Regions from separate parts of the Gluconobacter sp. GP1 genome, predicted to be linked through region 3. Evidence: predicted binding sites of a transcription regulator. Region 3 holds the regulator's gene; each other region holds the start of a gene.
What was found. Region 3 encodes LexA, which represses DNA repair genes until DNA is damaged. Its sites were predicted from a motif close to TGTTCTANNTANGTTC; they were not measured.
Positions count from the first base shown of each region.

Region 1: a site for LexA is predicted at 3,619-3,634, ahead of R5H23_RS04600 (S24 family peptidase). Genes of this name have one in related genera too.
Region 2: a site for LexA is predicted at 2,931-2,946, ahead of R5H23_RS12550 (S24 family peptidase). Genes of this name have one in related genera too.

Region 1 covers NZ_JASGXC010000002.1:2,422-8,044, reverse strand. Annotated here, with positions in the region: gene R5H23_RS04615 (GMC family oxidoreductase N-terminal domain-containing protein) at 1-647, opposite strand, end outside; gene R5H23_RS04610 (aldehyde dehydrogenase family protein) at 650-2,146, opposite strand; gene R5H23_RS04605 (TetR/AcrR family transcriptional regulator) at 2,625-3,278, shown strand; gene R5H23_RS04600 (S24 family peptidase) at 3,655-4,032, shown strand; gene R5H23_RS04595 (DUF4113 domain-containing protein) at 4,032-5,291, shown strand; gene R5H23_RS04590 (hypothetical protein) at 5,379-5,623, shown strand, end outside.
Region 2 covers NZ_JASGXC010000005.1:3,192-8,814, reverse strand. Annotated here, with positions in the region: gene R5H23_RS12555 (hypothetical protein) at 293-2,083, opposite strand; gene R5H23_RS12550 (S24 family peptidase) at 2,967-3,344, shown strand; gene R5H23_RS12545 (DUF4113 domain-containing protein) at 3,344-4,603, shown strand; gene R5H23_RS12540 (ATP-binding protein) at 4,913-5,623, shown strand, end outside.
Region 3 covers NZ_JASGXC010000001.1:425,523-431,145, reverse strand. Annotated here, with positions in the region: gene R5H23_RS02125 (dipeptidase) at 1-358, shown strand, start outside; gene uvrC (excinuclease ABC subunit UvrC) at 673-2,592, shown strand; gene pgsA (CDP-diacylglycerol--glycerol-3-phosphate 3-phosphatidyltransferase) at 2,702-3,304, shown strand; gene R5H23_RS02110 (hypothetical protein) at 3,406-4,014, shown strand; gene lexA (transcriptional repressor LexA) at 4,067-4,792, opposite strand; gene rpmG (50S ribosomal protein L33) at 5,100-5,267, shown strand; gene R5H23_RS02095 (septum formation initiator family protein) at 5,382-5,623, opposite strand, start outside.

The sequences.
Region 1 (5,623 bases), on a different contig from region 3:
ATCGCACCAGTAATAACCGTCAGGTTCTTACGCTTCAGAGCGGGACGCAGATATCCAACGGCCGTAGAGCAGCGCCGGTTATTGCGCACCGTCAGCTGGTAAATACCAGCGCCCTGCTGAACTGGACCGTTAAAGTCAGGGTTATACGGAATTCCGATTTCCTGGCAGCTCTGTACGAAGGCGCGGCTGACGGGATTGGGGCAATCCAGGTTCGACACGCCGAGTGGACCATCCGTTCCGTGCCATGATCCGGCAAGAATGGAATTTCCCTCAGAGCGGATGAAGTACTTCTGGATGTTTTTGAAGCCCCAGCCGTCAGCTCCCTCCTGCTCCCACCGATCGAAATCAGACGGATGGCCACGTGTGAAAACTTCGGCATTGATGGATGAACCACCACCAAGAACACGCGCCTGCACATAAGGAATCTGGCGGTTATTGGCGTGCTTCTGCGGTGTGGTGACAAGCCCCCATGTCAGGGGGCCTGTCGTCATTTTCGCAAAGCCAACCGGCATGTGAATGAGCGGATTGGTGTCACGCTTGCCTGCTTCGATCAGGCAGACGCGCACCGCCGGGTTTCGGGAGAGACGGGCGGCAAGAACACATCCTGCCGAGCCGCCACCAACGATAACGTAATCGAAACCAGTCATCATTATGCGATCCAGTGCGTCCGTTTGCCGAGATCTACGTGAACGGATTTGATCTGGGTGTATTCTTCCACCCCATACATACCCGCTTCACGACCCCAGCCAGACTGCTTGAAACCACCCAGCGGCATTTCAGGGCCGCCAGCCATGATCGTGTTGACCCAGAAGCGCCCGGCCTGAACCTTACGCGTCACCTTCAGGGCCTTGCTGATGTCCTTCGTCCAGACAGACGCGGCCAGACCATAAACCGTGTCATTGGCCAGGGAGATCGCTTCCTCAAGCGTGCTGAACCGGAAGACGGACAGCACAGGGCCAAAGATCTCGTCAGTCGCAATGGACATATCTGGCTTCACATTCGTGAAGAGCGTTGGCGCAATGTACTGCCCACGACCCAGATCGACCTTGTTACCGCCACACAGAACGCGCGCGCCTTCGGCCTTCCCCTTCTCGATATAGTCGAGAATGGTTTTGTTCTGAGCATCCGTCGTAATGGCGCCAATCTGCGTTTCCGGGTCAAACGGGTCGCCCACGCGGATCTTTTCCATCTTGGCGACAACAAGCTTTTCAAACTTGTCAGCTACAGACTCTTCAACGATCAGACGGCTGGACGAGACGCAGCATTGCCCGGTGTTGAAGCTGATCCCAAAGGCTACCGCATCGGCCGCATCTTCCAGATCGCTGTCCGCAAAGACGACAATCGGGTTCTTGCCACCAAGCTCTAGGCCAAGCTTCTTGAGGTTGCTGTCTGCGGACGCATGGATACAGGACCGGCCAACACCCGTGGAACCAGTGAAGGACAGCATATCCACATCCGGATGCTGCGTCAGAGCCTGACCGACACTCTTTCCGGTGCCCGTCACGACGTTATAGACGCCCTTTGGCAGGCCCGCTTCCGTCAGAATATCGGCAAGCATCAGCGTGGTTGCGCTGGTGACTTCCGCTGGCTTCACGACGACCGTGCAGCCAGATGCCAGAATGAACGGCACGCGCTCACACAGAATCATGAACGGGAAGTTCCAAGGCGTGATGAGGCCAACGACACCCACCGGCTCGCGCAGAACCATTCCGAACAGGCTTTCGCCCAGATTGTTGAAGCTGTCGCCGTGCAGAAGGCGCGCGGCACCGGCAGCCATCTCGAAACAGGAAATACAGTTGTCGATCTCGGCCTTGGCCTGAGAAATCGGCTTGCCGTTTTCCAACACTTCCCAAAAGGCGATGTCATCGCGACGCTGCCTCAGAAGCTCAGCCGTTTTCAGCAGGATCGCACTGCGTTCTGAGCTTGCCAGACCAGCCCATGTGCCGTTCTCAAACGCACGACGCGCGGCGACTACGGCATCATTCAGATCCTCTTCCGTGCAACGTGCAATTCGCGTGACAATAACATCATGACTGGGAGACTTGCGCTCGAACATCTCACGTCCGTGGCGCCACTCACCATCGATGAAAAACCCAAAGTCACGAGCCACTCCGGATGGAGCCAGTTTCTGTGCCATCTTGTTCATTGACGGCTTCTCCCTGTCTTTTTTGACGAGCGCTCAATGACGCATCGTCGTTTCAGATTGTCCCGTGAGCAGACGGTCAGCGCACCAGGATTGTTTAACGGTAAAGATACTGTCGAACCGCCTGCCGTAAGCGGTGCGCTGGAAAGGGATTTAACTCTTACCCAGGCATTGGTTTGAAAATATTACTCTCCACAAGAAAGCCGCCCCTTCGAAAATGTTTCCGAAAAAACCGCTACCGCGGAATATTTTTCTCAATCCTGCCCCCTGGTTTCGCCCCTCCACAATGGAGAGATCAAAGCGCCTTTCGCACCATCTGGTTACTTTGGTAGCGCAGAATGGAAAATCTCATAAATCACGTTATAGTGATAAGTAAATCTCTTTTATATGTTATTTTTTATGTGATGTTTTGACGTCTGCGCGTTTCCGGCCATAAAGCGGGAACTTCAGGCCCGGCTCCAGCAAAAAGCGAGATTTCCCGTTGAGTGCACAGTCCCCAGACACACAGTCGCCCCGCCCTCGAATCCGCGACGCAGAAGCTACAAAAAGCCGGATTCTAGAGGCCGCAAAAAAAGAGTTTGCAAAAAACGGCCTTGAAGGGGCCCGCGTCGACGCAATCGCGCTGGAAGCCAATGCCAATAAGCGCATGATTTATCACTACTTTGAAAGTAAAGAGAAACTCTTCCAGACAGTTCTGGAAAATGCCTATTTCGATATTCGCGAATCTGAGAAAAAGCTGGATCTGGATAGTTTAGATCCTAGAGAAGCCCTTGAACGACTCGTCCGTTTTACCTGGAACTATTACATCCGGAACCCTGAATTCATTTCACTGGTGAATAGCGAGAATCTAGCACAGGCCCGGCATTTAAAGTCTTCAGAAACCGTCAAGATTGTCAGCAGGCGCTTCGTCGGACTCGTGGACACGATTTTAAAGCGCGGTGTGGCGCAGGGACTTTTCCGAGAGGGCGTTGACCCGGTCCAGCTCAATATCACTATAGCAGCCGTCAGCTACTACTACTTCACCAACCAGTATACAGGATCGATCATTTTTGAACGGGAACTGATGTCCGAGGCTGCTCAGGCAGAGCGCATTCGCTTTAACATCGAGACGATTTTGAGAATTGTTTCTCTGTGAGCCTTAGCCCCAAAATTCACGGAGCGAGAAAACGCGTTTTCTGGGCCAGTTAAGCCTAAGAATTTTAATTAAGCATCATATTTCAAGAAGAAAAGACTGGTGCTGCTGGACAGGATTGAACTGTCGACCTCTCCCTTACCAAAAATGTGCTCCATAGGAAAAACAGCCATTTTCTGAGGGAGCTACAGTCCAAAAATCTCGGTTTAGTCGATGCATGACGATAGTTTCCTGTGCCAATGGCACAGAAAGCTATGTCCGCTTTAGCATGATGACTTTCTAAGCATTTGAAATCTTTGCATTAGATAAAAACGTTTCAAATTTCATTTGACGTAGCCTCCTTTGTTCTCTTTCTGTTCTCACCAAGCAGGAGGAGAACATGGCGTATCAAGGCGACCGCACGACGGGTTTCGCATCACCGGCAGCTGACAACATCGAGGGTACCATCGACTTGATGGCCGCCGTCCTAGATCTGCGTCAGCCAAGCCGTTATCCCGTTCGCGTCGAAGGTGATGCCTTGGTCGGACGCGGCATCAAGCACGGCGATATTCTGGTGGTCGATTCTGCCCTGGCCCCAAGGGCCGGTGTCGTCGTGATAGCCAGCGTTGGGGATGATCTGCGCGTCTGCGAGCTGACACAGCGTCCCGACGGTTGGTGGCTTCGCCCGGCAGGTGCCAAAAAACCTCTTCAGGTGGATGATGACACTGACGTCTCAATCTGGGCCGTAGCGACCGGCCTAGTCCGCACAGACGTCTGATGCCTGTCTTTGGCCTGATTGACGGCAATTCGTTCTACTGTTCCTGCCAGCGTGCTTTTGAGCCACGCCTGAAGCGCAAGCCGGTCGTGGTTCTCAGTAATAATGACGGCTGCGCTATAGCCAGAACACGCGAAGCGAAAAGCCTTGGGATCAAGATGGGCGATCCCTGGCACTTCGCCCACAAACGGCCTGAAGCTCGACCGGTCGTCTGGTATTCGTCCAATTATGCCCTTTATGCCGACATGTCCCGCCGGATGTATGAGGTTCTTCAGGCACGCGTTCCTGCTGTCGAGCCATATTCGATCGATGAGATGTTCCTCGATTTAACAAGCCTGCCAGGTGACTTGTATCAGCGCTGCAAGGATATCAGGGAGGCTGTCTGGCAAGAGGCGAAAATTCCGACCTGCGTCGGGTGGGGACCAACAAAGACGATCGCCAAGCTGGCGAACGGGTTAGCCAAGGATCATGCGCGTCTCGACGGACTGTGCGATCTAACAGACCCGCTTGTCCGGACCGAATGGTACGCTGTCACCAGCATCGAGGAGGTCTGGGGAATTGGACGGCAAACTGTGAAGAAATTGCAGGCCATGGGTGTTGAGACGGTGGCAGACTTTGTGTCACTGGATCCGAAAACAATTCGCAGCGTACTGACCGTCGTCGGGGCTCGTGTCCAGGCCGAGCTGCGAGGCCAGTCCTGTCTTGCGCTTGCAGATGTGTCGCCTACCCGCAAGAGCATTGCCTCAACACGGACCTTTGGACGCCTTCTGACAGAATGGTCCGATATCCGTGAAGCTGTTGCACACTACGCAGCCAGGGCTGCAGAGAAGCTACGCGCCGAGCATCTTGAAGCTGCTCATCTGTCCGTTCTTATCCAAACGAATCCTCATAATGGTGATCCCTGGTACGCCAAGCATGTTGGTGCAGGGATTGACCCCACGGCTGACACCCGGGATCTGATCCGACATGCCACCCAGCTTGCAGAAGCTATCTGGCTTCCATCATATCGCTATTTCAAAGCAGGAGTGATCCTGACAGACCTTAGACCAGCCGGACAGCAGTCTCAGTTTTTTTTAACGCGAGATCCAAAAGTCTCATCTGCCGCTATGGCTGCCATGGATGCAATCAATGCGCGGTTCGGGGCTGGGATGATCCGTTCGTCTTCCACGGGGCTGAGTCGAACTTGGCGTCCAAGAGCATCACTGCTGTCCGGTCGTTACACGACTCATCTTTGTGAAATTGTGCAGGCAAGGAGCTGGTGACAGTGTATCAATAAAAAGTAACTACCTAATATATAGGAAATGATAGAAGTGTAATAAGTTATTTTCGAAATAAGGGATTTTTAAAATATGAGTTGGTCTACTATCCAAACTCTCTCTGGATGGGGAGGGGCAATCTTAATTTTCTATGCAGTTGCCTCAAACTTTTTTGAAGATTTTTGGCGTTCGAAAAAAGCAAATAGAATTACAAAAAAATCTAATCCATTATCGGAGACCGCTTCTGTAACGGATCGGGTTGGAGATAAAAATGTTAAATCTCGATATTATTATTTACATACTTATCTGCCTCTAATTTTTTCACTTTGTTTTGCAGT
Region 2 (5,623 bases), on a different contig from region 3:
ACTCTGTAAGTATATGTTTTCCGTTATGGGAATAAATTTTTTACTATAAATGTATTTATCTCATTTTCTGAAAATATTTCTCTACAAAGGTGCGGTTGTTTTTCTTTGGTGATGGATTCTTATCTGAATTTATTTTTAAAAAATGGCGGTTTGGGGCGTACCACTTGCAAGAAATTGCTGAGCATTGAGCCATAATCCTTGAAGAATGTGGTATCTCCCCGTCGCTAGGGGGCGCTTCCAAAGCATAGCCGAGGCCAGGGGCGGAAGTCTGGAGCGTTATTTCCCGTAGCCGCTAAGGTGCCAAGGGCGCACCAAGGAGGATGGGAACCCATTTCCCCTGGGAATAGATCACTGGCTGTGCACTGCCCCCGGCACAGTCTGAACATAGGGCCATGCCGCCCTCCACGCCTTTCACCTTCGAAAGAAGTATTGATTTTGTATAAGGCTGCATGAACAACAGGCCGCCATATGTAGTGGCGGCTGTTGCATCCCCAATTGAGATATTATGGGTGATAGGATCTGCGTTGACATATGCGAGACGGGCATAGGATGCGGGTGCAGTTTTTGTTGCGGGCACTGAGCTTCCCAGAACAAGGGATTTGGCTTGCAGTGTTGTTTTTACCGTGGCTAAGCCATTGATATAAAATGCGCCATTGGGAGGCGTTACCGACGTCATCGCTTCATTTGTAGTACTGCTGAGGTTCACTGTTGTCGGAGAACCCACAGAAGCATTGTAAATATTGTTATTGCCGTTCCAGCCACCAAAAATACTGATCGCACCAGATTGCCAGCAGTTATTATTAGATATTGTAGTCTGGGATACTGTATCTGCCGGGGTGGTGATAATCATGCAGGTGCCATGCCAGATGCCAGACGTCTGATTTCCAGTCACAATTGAACCGTCTGACACGTATAATTGGTAGACAGGTGTTGTCTGGGTTGGTTGTCCACCCAGAGAATTCGCACCATTGTCCGTAATCACGGAATATACGCTCGAAGCCGTCGCGCTACCGATTGAGTAGCCGATAAAAGACCGGTTAGCTGCGGCCTGCAGGTTATTTCGTGAGACGATATTTAAGCCGCCCTGAATCCAGATACCGCCATATTTCACATTCAGGCCGTTATCTACAATCTCCATACCTTCGGATCCAGTATGATCTGCTGGAGCCATGTACACCCCGTACCCGAATGTCAGGAACCTGTTTCGAGAAACGAAGATGCCTTGGACATGATCGTGAATACGCACGGCGACCGACCCCTGCGTATAAACGCCTTGAACGCTGTTATCGTAGACATCAGAGTCAGATGAGTACTGGTCTGCGCCAGTTGTTCCTACTGCTTTCGCCACGCCCGTGAACTCGGTGAAAGCCCGAGAAAACGAGCCGTAGTTTCTATAGATACTGAAATGGCCGACATTCTGTCCGTAGAATAAGGACCCTGCTCCCGCAGACACAACAGAAGCATTTGGGTAACGTGGGTCTTTGTTAGGAACCGACATGCCGTGAATGCTGGACTGGAAATATCCAAAAAATTCTTTCGCGTTCTGGACGGTCACGAATTTTGCTTTTCCGGCCGTATCAAAAAATACGCCATCATGAATGTTGAAGCCGGACATCTTGGGAACATTTGATCCATCGAAGACCAGAAAATCTGATCCGGTCGTCGTCACAACGCCTCCGCTGTTGAAATTAATATCAACAATATTGCCTGATCCGGTTGAAATGCGGATTGGTGCGTTATTGACGCAAAGCCGACCCGCCGGGAACGTCAGTGAATTGCCGGTGGCCATAACATAGGCAAAAGCGGTCGAGAGCGCGACATGATCATCAATGGCGGCGTTACATTTGGCGCCGAAATCCAGAGGGCTGAGAATGCGTCCCAGATGATCGGCAAGTGTATGCGCTGTCGGAGCTCCGATCGCTCGTGCCACGGAAGTGGTGACGTCAAGACCTGAGGCTGAACCGCCCTGAATGCTGGGATTTCGCATCCGCCCGTTGACGGCATCAGACCTGACAGGATCTTCCGGATTTCCAGCTGGAGTATAAGATCGCCAGCTTGGCACGGCACTCACGGGATCGGCCACTGCATGCCTCGTGTAAGGCAGTAATAAGACGGCGATGAAAACTGTCCTCACGAGTTTCATGTCACAGGCTCTCCTCATGCCTCAATCGCTATTTTATAATGCAGGCTGATGTCACGTTTGATCGTCATAGTAGGCCAAACACATGTTTGTAACGTACTCGCACTTTTTGGGTCATTACATGTGGAGGGTCGGTCCCTTCACACAAGCATTTGCGTCAAAGTGGGTGTGTTTGAGATACGGTGCCGATACTAACCGGTCATCTGAGGTTAGTGGCACCGTGTGGTAAATTTGGCCTTAGGCCGCGGAAATTTCCAAGGTGAGTGGACAAGCGGCGTACTGAAAAAACTGGCGTCTTCAAAATCATTAGAGGTGAAGGAATGCGGACAATTTCTAACCGGCCCCATCTTAATGGCTTTCCGAAGTGATTCGATGCGAATGGAAAGTAAAAACCTAATAGTGACTAAAAGTTTGGCGATATTTTATCACTGTTTCAGAGATTTTTAGTGTGTAAATTCCTCTGAATAGGGGGGGTATGCAAAAATTATTAAATAAAAAATTTATTGGAAAATACGAAAATTATCGTGACTGTAAAGCGTAGGGAAAATGTAAAATATTACTCGGGAGTGGAGAAAGAGGGGCTTTGTGTGGTGTCCGCGAGAGGAATAGATTTCTCTAATAAAATCATAGTCTTGCGTTTTAATACAGCTCTAATGTCACCATATAAAATCAATGACTTAGAGGGAAATTGTAAAACAATGATCCTCTCAGTCTAAGGCGTTCCGCGTAACTTGCTGAAATTCCTAGCAAACAAAATTTCATTTCAGAATTCATTTGACGTGGCCCTTTTTGTTCTCTTTCTGTTCTCGATGAGCAGGAGGAGAACATGGCGTATCAAGGCGACCGCACCACGGGTTTTGCATCACCCGCAGCTGACAATATCGAGGGCACCATCGACCTGATGACGGCCGTTTTGGATCTGCGTCAGCCAAGCCGCTATCCCGTCCGCGTCGAAGGTGATGCCCTGGTCGGAAGAGGAATCAAGCATGGCGATATTCTTGTGGTCGATTCTGCCCTAGCCCCACGGGCGGGTGTCGTCGTAATCGCCAGCGTCGGAGATGAGTTGCGCGTTTGCGAGCTGACACAGCGTCCCGATGGATGGTGGCTTCGCCCATCAGGAGCTACTAAACCTGTCCAGGTCGATGATGACACCGACGTCTCAATCTGGGCTGTAGCGACCGGCTTGGTTCGCACACACGTCTGATGCGTGTCTTTGGTCTTATTGATGGCAATTCATTCTATTGCTCGTGCCAGCGTGCTTTCGAGCCGCGCCTGAAGCGCAAGCCAGTCGTGGTTCTTAGTAATAATGACGGCTGCGCCATAGCCAGAACACGCGAAGCTAAAATCCTTGGGATCAAGATGGGCGATCCCTGGCACTTCGCCCGCAAACGCCCTGAAGCTCGACCGGTCGTCTGGTACTCGTCCAATTATGCCCTTTATGCCGACATGTCCCGCCGGATGTACGAGGTTCTTCAGGCGCGCGTTCCTGCTGTAGAGCCCTATTCGATCGATGAAATGTTCCTCGATCTGACAAGCCTGCCAGGTGACTTGTATCAGCGCTGTAAGGATATCAGGGAAGCTGTCTGGCAAGAGGCAAAAATTCCCACCTGCGTCGGGTGGGGACCAACAAAGACGATCGCCAAGCTGGCGAATGGTTTGGCCAAGGATCACGCGCGCTTGGAAGGGCTATGTGACCTAACAGATCCGCATATCCGGGCGGAATGGTACGCTGTCACCAGCATTGAAGAGGTCTGGGGGATTGGAAGGCAAACCGTAAAGAAACTGCAGTCGATAGGCGTCGAGACAGTGTCAGACTTTGTGTCACTGGACCCAAAATCAATCCGGAATCTGCTGACTGTCGTAGGGGCTCGCGTCCAGGCGGAACTGCGTGGACAGTCGTGCCTTGCGCTTTCGGATGTTTCGTCCAGTCGGAAAAGTATTGCCTCGACACGGACCTTTGGCCGCATGCTGACAGAATGGTCCGAGATCCGTGAATCCGTTGCTCATTACGCGGCCAGAGCGGCAGAAAAGCTTCGCGCCGAACATCTGGAGTCCGCTCACCTATCTGTTCTAATCCAAACCAATCCTCATAATGGCGACCCTTGGTACGCTAAGCATGTCGGTGCGGCGATTGAGCCTACGTCTGACACTCGGGATCTGATCCGACATGCCACGGAGCTTGCAGAAGCTGTTTGGCTTCCAACCTATCGCTATTTCAAAGCAGGCGTGATCCTGACTGACCTTAGACCGGCCGGTCAGCAATCTCAGCTTTTTTCAATACGAGAGCCGAAAGTCTCATCCGCTGCTATGGCTGCGATGGATGCGATCAATGCGCGATTTGGGGCGGGCATCATCCGCCCGTCTTCCACGGGACTGGGTCAGACTTGGCGTCCCAGGACATCATTGCTTTCTGCTCGCTACACAACCCGTCTCAGTGAAATTGTAAATGTGCGAAGTTGGTAGGTTTATAATGTCCGGTTCCTTCTCATGTCGGTCATTTAGCGCGTCGATTTGTTTTGCTAATCGTGGACATGAGACGTTGCTCTCTCCGTAACCCATTCGGGTTGAGAGCGGGATGCCTCCTGACGTGAGTGATATCTTGCCTCATAACAGGCATTCTAATCAGGTTCTGTGCCGCGTGCGTTCTGATCGTCTACGATATGTGGGCGTGGAAGCACGTTTCTGCGGCTCTCATTTCGGTCAGCAGCCTTGAAATTAGAAGATACCTGTTTGACTCAATGTTACGTTCATGACGTCACATGGGAGAATCGCTTGCGTATCAAACAGGTAGAAATCATCGGCCATCCGGGGATCGGTGATGTTGTCGTATCGTTCACGGATCCAGCAGGATCTAGCTACCCACTTATCGTGCTTGCTGGCGGCAACGGCATAGGCAAAACTGCGATTTTGGATGCAATCCAAAAGACTTTCGAGAGCGATGGAAATGCTCAGATCGGACGGGTCAGCTTGACGCTGGAAATTGAGCCGACGGATCTCGCGCGGTTTGTCGGGCCTACAAATGGCGCAATCTCGCCCGCCTCACCGGTAGTCAGCGCCAGCCTAAACTTCGACAATAGCATACCCAACCCTTGGCCTTATACCAATCTCGATTGGGTCACTCCCTCCGGTCCCGTAAGATCTCTGATCGATTCTCAGCATTCTCCGTGGAAAGGAGTATTCAAAAGCTTCCTCAGCGAGGCTGCGCTCGATTTTCGTGTTCAAACTTTGAGGAGCGTAACAACGCTAACGCTCGACGAACCAAATGCTACATCGCAAAGAAGTGGCCAAGATCTCGCCCAACGGATTGGCCAGCTTCTTGTTGATATTCGTGCTGCTGACGCGGAGGATTTGAGCGCATGGGTAGAGAGAAACCCAGGTGTGGCTCCGCCTCCCTCCGTCACGAACGTCCGCTTCGGACGTTTTGAGAAGGCGTTCAACGCGATGTTTCCATACAAACGCTTTCAGAAGATCGAGCGCAGCAAC
Region 3 (5,623 bases):
CTGCGATCATCCTCGCAACCTCGACGACGAGCAGCTCGATCGTCTGAAAGAAACCGACGGACTGATCCAGATTACCGCCATGGGATCTTTTTTGCGTAAAGGCGGTGGGGGCACCGTAGAAGATCTGGCGCGCCATGTTGCCTATGTCGCCGAGCGGGTGGGCGTTCGCCATGTTGGTGTGTCATCAGATTTCGACGGCGGCGGTGGTATACCGGGCTGGCAGGATGCCACTGAAACACCAGCTGTGACACAGGCGCTCCTCAAGGCCGGGTTTAGCCCTGAAGAGCTGACTGCTATCTGGGGTGGTAATATGCTGCGCCTGATGGAAAAGGCTGAGCAAGCATCAATTTCAGCCTGAAAAGACAGCTCTGTTCAGCAAAAAAGTGCGCCCTAACGGGAACAGAACGGGACCATTCAGACTTAATGTGGAGTGCACTCATCCACGATGTTTCGGAAAGCTGTCATGTCCCGTTCAACACGAACCTCAAACTAGAAATTTTTCCGCCCCCTGACGGAACGGAAAATATTTTCCATTATTATCAATATCTTACGTTTACTGATTAAAAATTAGGCAATCTGATGGCAAGGCCGGGAAACCTTGGCCTTCATGATTCTGTCATGGAGCAACCCACAGACTTGTCCACAGGATCAGTGGATGACTGAAGAACTGGCATGACTGACCCTACGCCCACAGAGACAGAAACCTCAATGACACCTGAAGAAGCTCCTGTTCCCGTTGTGAAAAAGCAGGGCGTCGAGGCTATTCGGGACGCTTTGAAAACCATTCCCTACAGCCCTGGCGTGTATCGCATGCTCGGTGAGAAAGGGGAGGTTCTGTATGTAGGCAAGGCGTTAAGCCTCAAGAAACGTGTCTCTTCCTATACGCGCACAACCCAGTTGCCAGAGCGTCTGCGCCGTATGGTGTCTCTGACGGTCTCGATGGAGATTGTCATTACCCGGACGGAAGCTGACGCGCTTCTGCTGGAAGCAAACTACATCAAGCGTATGAAGCCACGCTTCAACATCCTGTTGCGGGATGACAAAAGCTATCCGTGGCTGATGCTCACTGAAAATCACGAATTTCCTCAGATCACCAAACAGCGTGGAAAACCCGTGAAAGGCGCCACCTACTGGGGACCTTTTGCTTCCGCATGGGCGGTGAACCAGACTCTAAACCTTGTGCAGAGAACTTTTCTACTGCGATCCTGCTCCGACGCTGTTCTTAAGAGCCGGACAAGGCCCTGCCTGCTGTTTCAGATCAAACGCTGCGCTGCCCCATGTGTGGATCGCATTTCCAAAGAAAATTATAGCGAGCTAGTCGTGCAGGCTCGGCAATTCCTCTCGGGTAAAAATACCGAGCTGCAGCAGGAACTTGCTGTTGAAATGGAACGTGCTTCCGAAGCCATGGAATATGAGCGGGCTGCAGCCATTCGGGACCGTATTCGTGGATTTTCCAGCATCCAGAATTCAGGCATCATCAATCCTGCCTCCATTCACGACGCCGACATCGTGGCAATCTGGCAGGCCGCAGGGCAAACCTGCATTCAGGTCTTTTTCATCCGTGGAAGCCGCAATAACGGCAACCGTGCCTTCTATCCCGTGCACGCGGAGGAAGAGACCCTGGCTGACGTGCTCTCCGCCTTCCTCATTCAGTTCTATGACAACAAGCCTCCACCGCCTGTCATCCTGGTGAATCAGGAGATCTCAGAACAGAAGCTCGTCGAAGAAGCCCTCAGCATCAAGAGGGAGCAGAAAGTCGAGGTTGTCTGCCCTCAACGCGGCGAAAAGAAAAGTGTCGTAGACCATGCGACCCTGAACGCGCGTGAAGCACTGGAGCGAAAGCTCGCGGAGAATACCGGACAGCGCAAACTTCTAGAGGGCGTCGCGAAGGTTTTCAGCCTCGCTGAAACACCCCAGCGGATCGAAACCTACGATAATTCACACATCATGGGTCAGGCACCTTATGGCGTCATGGTTGTGGGCGGGCCGGAAGGTTTTGAAAAGCGCTCCTATAGAAAATACGCCATCAAGGGCCCAGTCACTCCCGGTGATGATTTCGGCATGATGCGGGAAGTCATGGAACGCCGCTTCGGAAAAAACAGGGAAGATGGAGAACGACCTGAAGACTGGCCAGATCTGCTGCTAATTGATGGCGGCCTGGGTCAGTTCAACGCAGTGCGCAACGTATTGGCAGACCTTGGCGTTACGGGAATTCCCATTGTGGCAATCGCCAAGGGCCCGGATCGTGATGCTGGACGCGAATGGTTTTTCACTGAAACACAGCCACCGTTCCAGCTTCCACCTCGTGATCCGGTTCTCTATTATCTTCAACGCCTGAGAGACGAAGCCCACCGTTTCGCCATTACGACACACAGGGCAGGGCGCTCCAAAGGACTTCGGAAATCTGAACTGGATGATGTTCCGGGAATCGGAGGTGCCCGCAAAAAGGCGCTTCTGAATCACTTCGGGTCAGCCAAGACCGTGCGACAGGCCAGTCTCGAAGAGCTTGAAACTGCACCCGGAATCAGCTCTGGAACCGCCAGAGCCATCTACGGGCACTTTCATCCCGAATGGCTTCGGACACAGAGCTGACAATTCCGTGAGGTCACGCCCTGAACGCTGGCTTGGCATAAAAAATACACACATTCAGAGCGGATTGGCGCATACCGGAGACGGATAAACTGTTCTAGACTGCTTCGTGATGCTGACTGATCTGCCAAACGTCCTGACTCTGCTCCGTATTGCGGCCATTCCTGTTCTGGTTGCCCTGCTGGCGCTGCATTCCGCACTCGGTAACGTCGCAGCCTGCGTTGTGTACACGGCTGCCTGCATTACGGACTATTTGGATGGTGCTCTGGCACGGAAATGGCAAATGCTATCCGAACTGGGTCGGATGATGGATCCGATTGCCGACAAGCTTCTTGTCGGTGCGTTGTTGCTCGCACTCGCTGGCCTGACCACACTTCCAGTGTATTCGCTCTATGCTGCCATCATCATCATGCTGCGCGAGATTCTGGTCAGTGGCTTGCGTGAATACATGGCCTCCCAACGCGCAACCCTTCCATCCACCCGCCTTGCAAAATGGAAGACCGGAATTCAGATGGTTGCGATCGGCTTCCTGATTGGCGGAGACAAAGCTGCGGCTACGCTTCATCTTTCATTCCTGCCGGCCACACTAATCGGCGGTATTCTTCTCTGGGTTTCAGTTATTCCAACAGTTCTAAGTGGGTGGGGCTATCTCACCGCCGGACTTTCCAGAATGATGGCCTCTGAGCCTCGCAAGTCCTCAAAGATCGTCTCCTGATCTGGACTATCTGTGATTATTATTGCAGTTATCAGCTCGTCATCTGGCGCTTTTAATCGATGACAGGTAAAGTTCAGGGATCGACCTTATGGGAGTACACAATGCGTAAGGCCGCTCTACTGGCATTACCTCTGGCCCTGAGCGGCTGTGCGGGCATGGGCAAGTTTTTCAATGACACCGCGCTGTGGTCGGGAAGCAACCCTAATGCTCCCCATGGCGATAGTGAAAACCTTCGCAGGGCACGCGGTGAATTCGTAGCAGCTACACCAATCCTGCCAGAAGGCGGGAACATGTGGCCCGGTTCACCTCAGCCTCTGCCAACCCTCAAAGATGTTGTGAACCCTGACAGCGTCTTTAATAAATCTCTTGGCGATCCGGCTACGTATTTTGGCGGTGCAACGCTCGACAAGAATTTCATGGGCGGTGGCATTGCTGGTACCGGTGCTCTCGGCGTCTCTGGCCCTCAAATGAAGCCAGGCGACACCATGTCCGTCGGTGAAAAAATCGATGCGATGCGTGGTGTGTCAGAAGATCGCAGTCACTTTGTCCCGACGCTTCCCACTAGCGTTCCGGATAATGCTGGTCGTTTCCTGAACAAAAACCCTGACAAAACCATCATCATCCCGAATGGGGATGGAACGAGCACGCTTATTGCTCCGGATGGCAAAGTCCGCGTTGTGCGCGGCGTGCCGTCAGTTCCTAATAAATAATCATCAGAAGTTATCTGCCTTGCAGGAGAATTAAACCAGCAAGGCAGTTTTCTTAGTACTGCCTGAAAAGGGCGACCAGCCGTCCCTGGATGCGCACACGCGCAGCCGGCAGAATACGTGTCTCGTATTCCCGATTAGCGGCTTCCAGAGCAATCGTAGAACCACGACGGCGCAGCTTCTTGAGCGTCACTTCCTGATCATCAATCAGCGCAACAACGATCTGACCATTATCCGCCACTTCGCCGCGACGGATGATGGCAACATCACCGTCCAAAATGCCAGCTTCAATCATGGAATCACCCGCAACCGTGAGAGCATAATGCTCTCCAGTGCCGAGCAGGGACGATGGTACCTGAATCTGTGCGCTATCATCCTGCAAGGCCTCAATAGGGAGGCCGGCAGCAATACGTCCGTACAGTGGAAGCTGAACGCTTGTGTTTTCAACGGGAGAGCGAGGCGCCTCGGAAAATGTCCCAGGAAGATCCTGACGACCACCCTCAACAACTGTGGGGACGAAAGGCGCCGGATTAGCCACGGCATCTACAACCAGGGCCTCAAGCCCCATATGCGGCAAACGAAGAACTTCAAGCGCTCTTGCACGATGGTGATGCCGTCGCAGAAAGCCGCGCTCTTCAAGGGCGGAAATGAGGCGATGAATTCCTGATTTGGAACGAAGTTCGAGGGCGTCCTTCATTTCATCGAAGGAAGGGGAATAGCCCGTCCGCCGAAGATGTTCGTCAATGTATAGCAAAAGCTGGTGCTGCTTACGCGTCAGCATACAGGCGCTCCCATGCGCCTCGGTGGAGGCAAAATCTGAAGATTGAGACACTGCATAAACTTATGCGACGCTCTTTTGTTCCTTATAGGTTCCTGTTCGTCCACCTGCAAGAACATCTACCAGGCATCAACAAAGCTTTTATCTGGCTAAAAACCCCGGTTTTTGCGGAAAAATGCACCTTATCCCTGGATTTTCTTCAGAAAGCCTTGACCTAGGACATACAAATCAGCATGTTGCGCCGAACTAGATCAACCTGCTGCTTTGGCACTTGCGAGCGGCATCAGGACGGCGCAAGCCCGAGGGTATCATGGGAAAAAGCAACGTTATTCAGATCCGTCTCGTCTCGTCGGCTGACACCGGCTACTTCTACGTCACGAAGAAGAACGCACGTTCTGCTACGGGCAAGATGGAAGTCCGTAAGTATGACCCGGTTGCCCGCAAGCACGTGACCTTCCGCGAAGCCAAGATCAAGTAAGATCTCGCGGATCATACGACGTTAAAAAAGGCGGCCTTTGGGTCGCCTTTTTTATTAGCTCAATTTCTGACGAATAGACTTTTCTGAACATAAAAAAAGAGCCGAGAACGGCTCTTAAAATAGTTTGTCGTGCGGACCGTAGGGGATAACGATATCACCGTTACGCGTCAGATTGAGCATGGCACGGGAACGTTCATCCAGAATGTCAGCATCAAGAGCTTTCTCTTTCAGAGCCAGCACGCGACGGTGCCACACCGCCTGTTCATCCTTGGCATCCTGCTGCGCCTGGATTGCCTGCTGCTGAAGCACAAGCTGATCCTGATAGGCACGGATACCATGAGCGCCGTGAAGGGCGT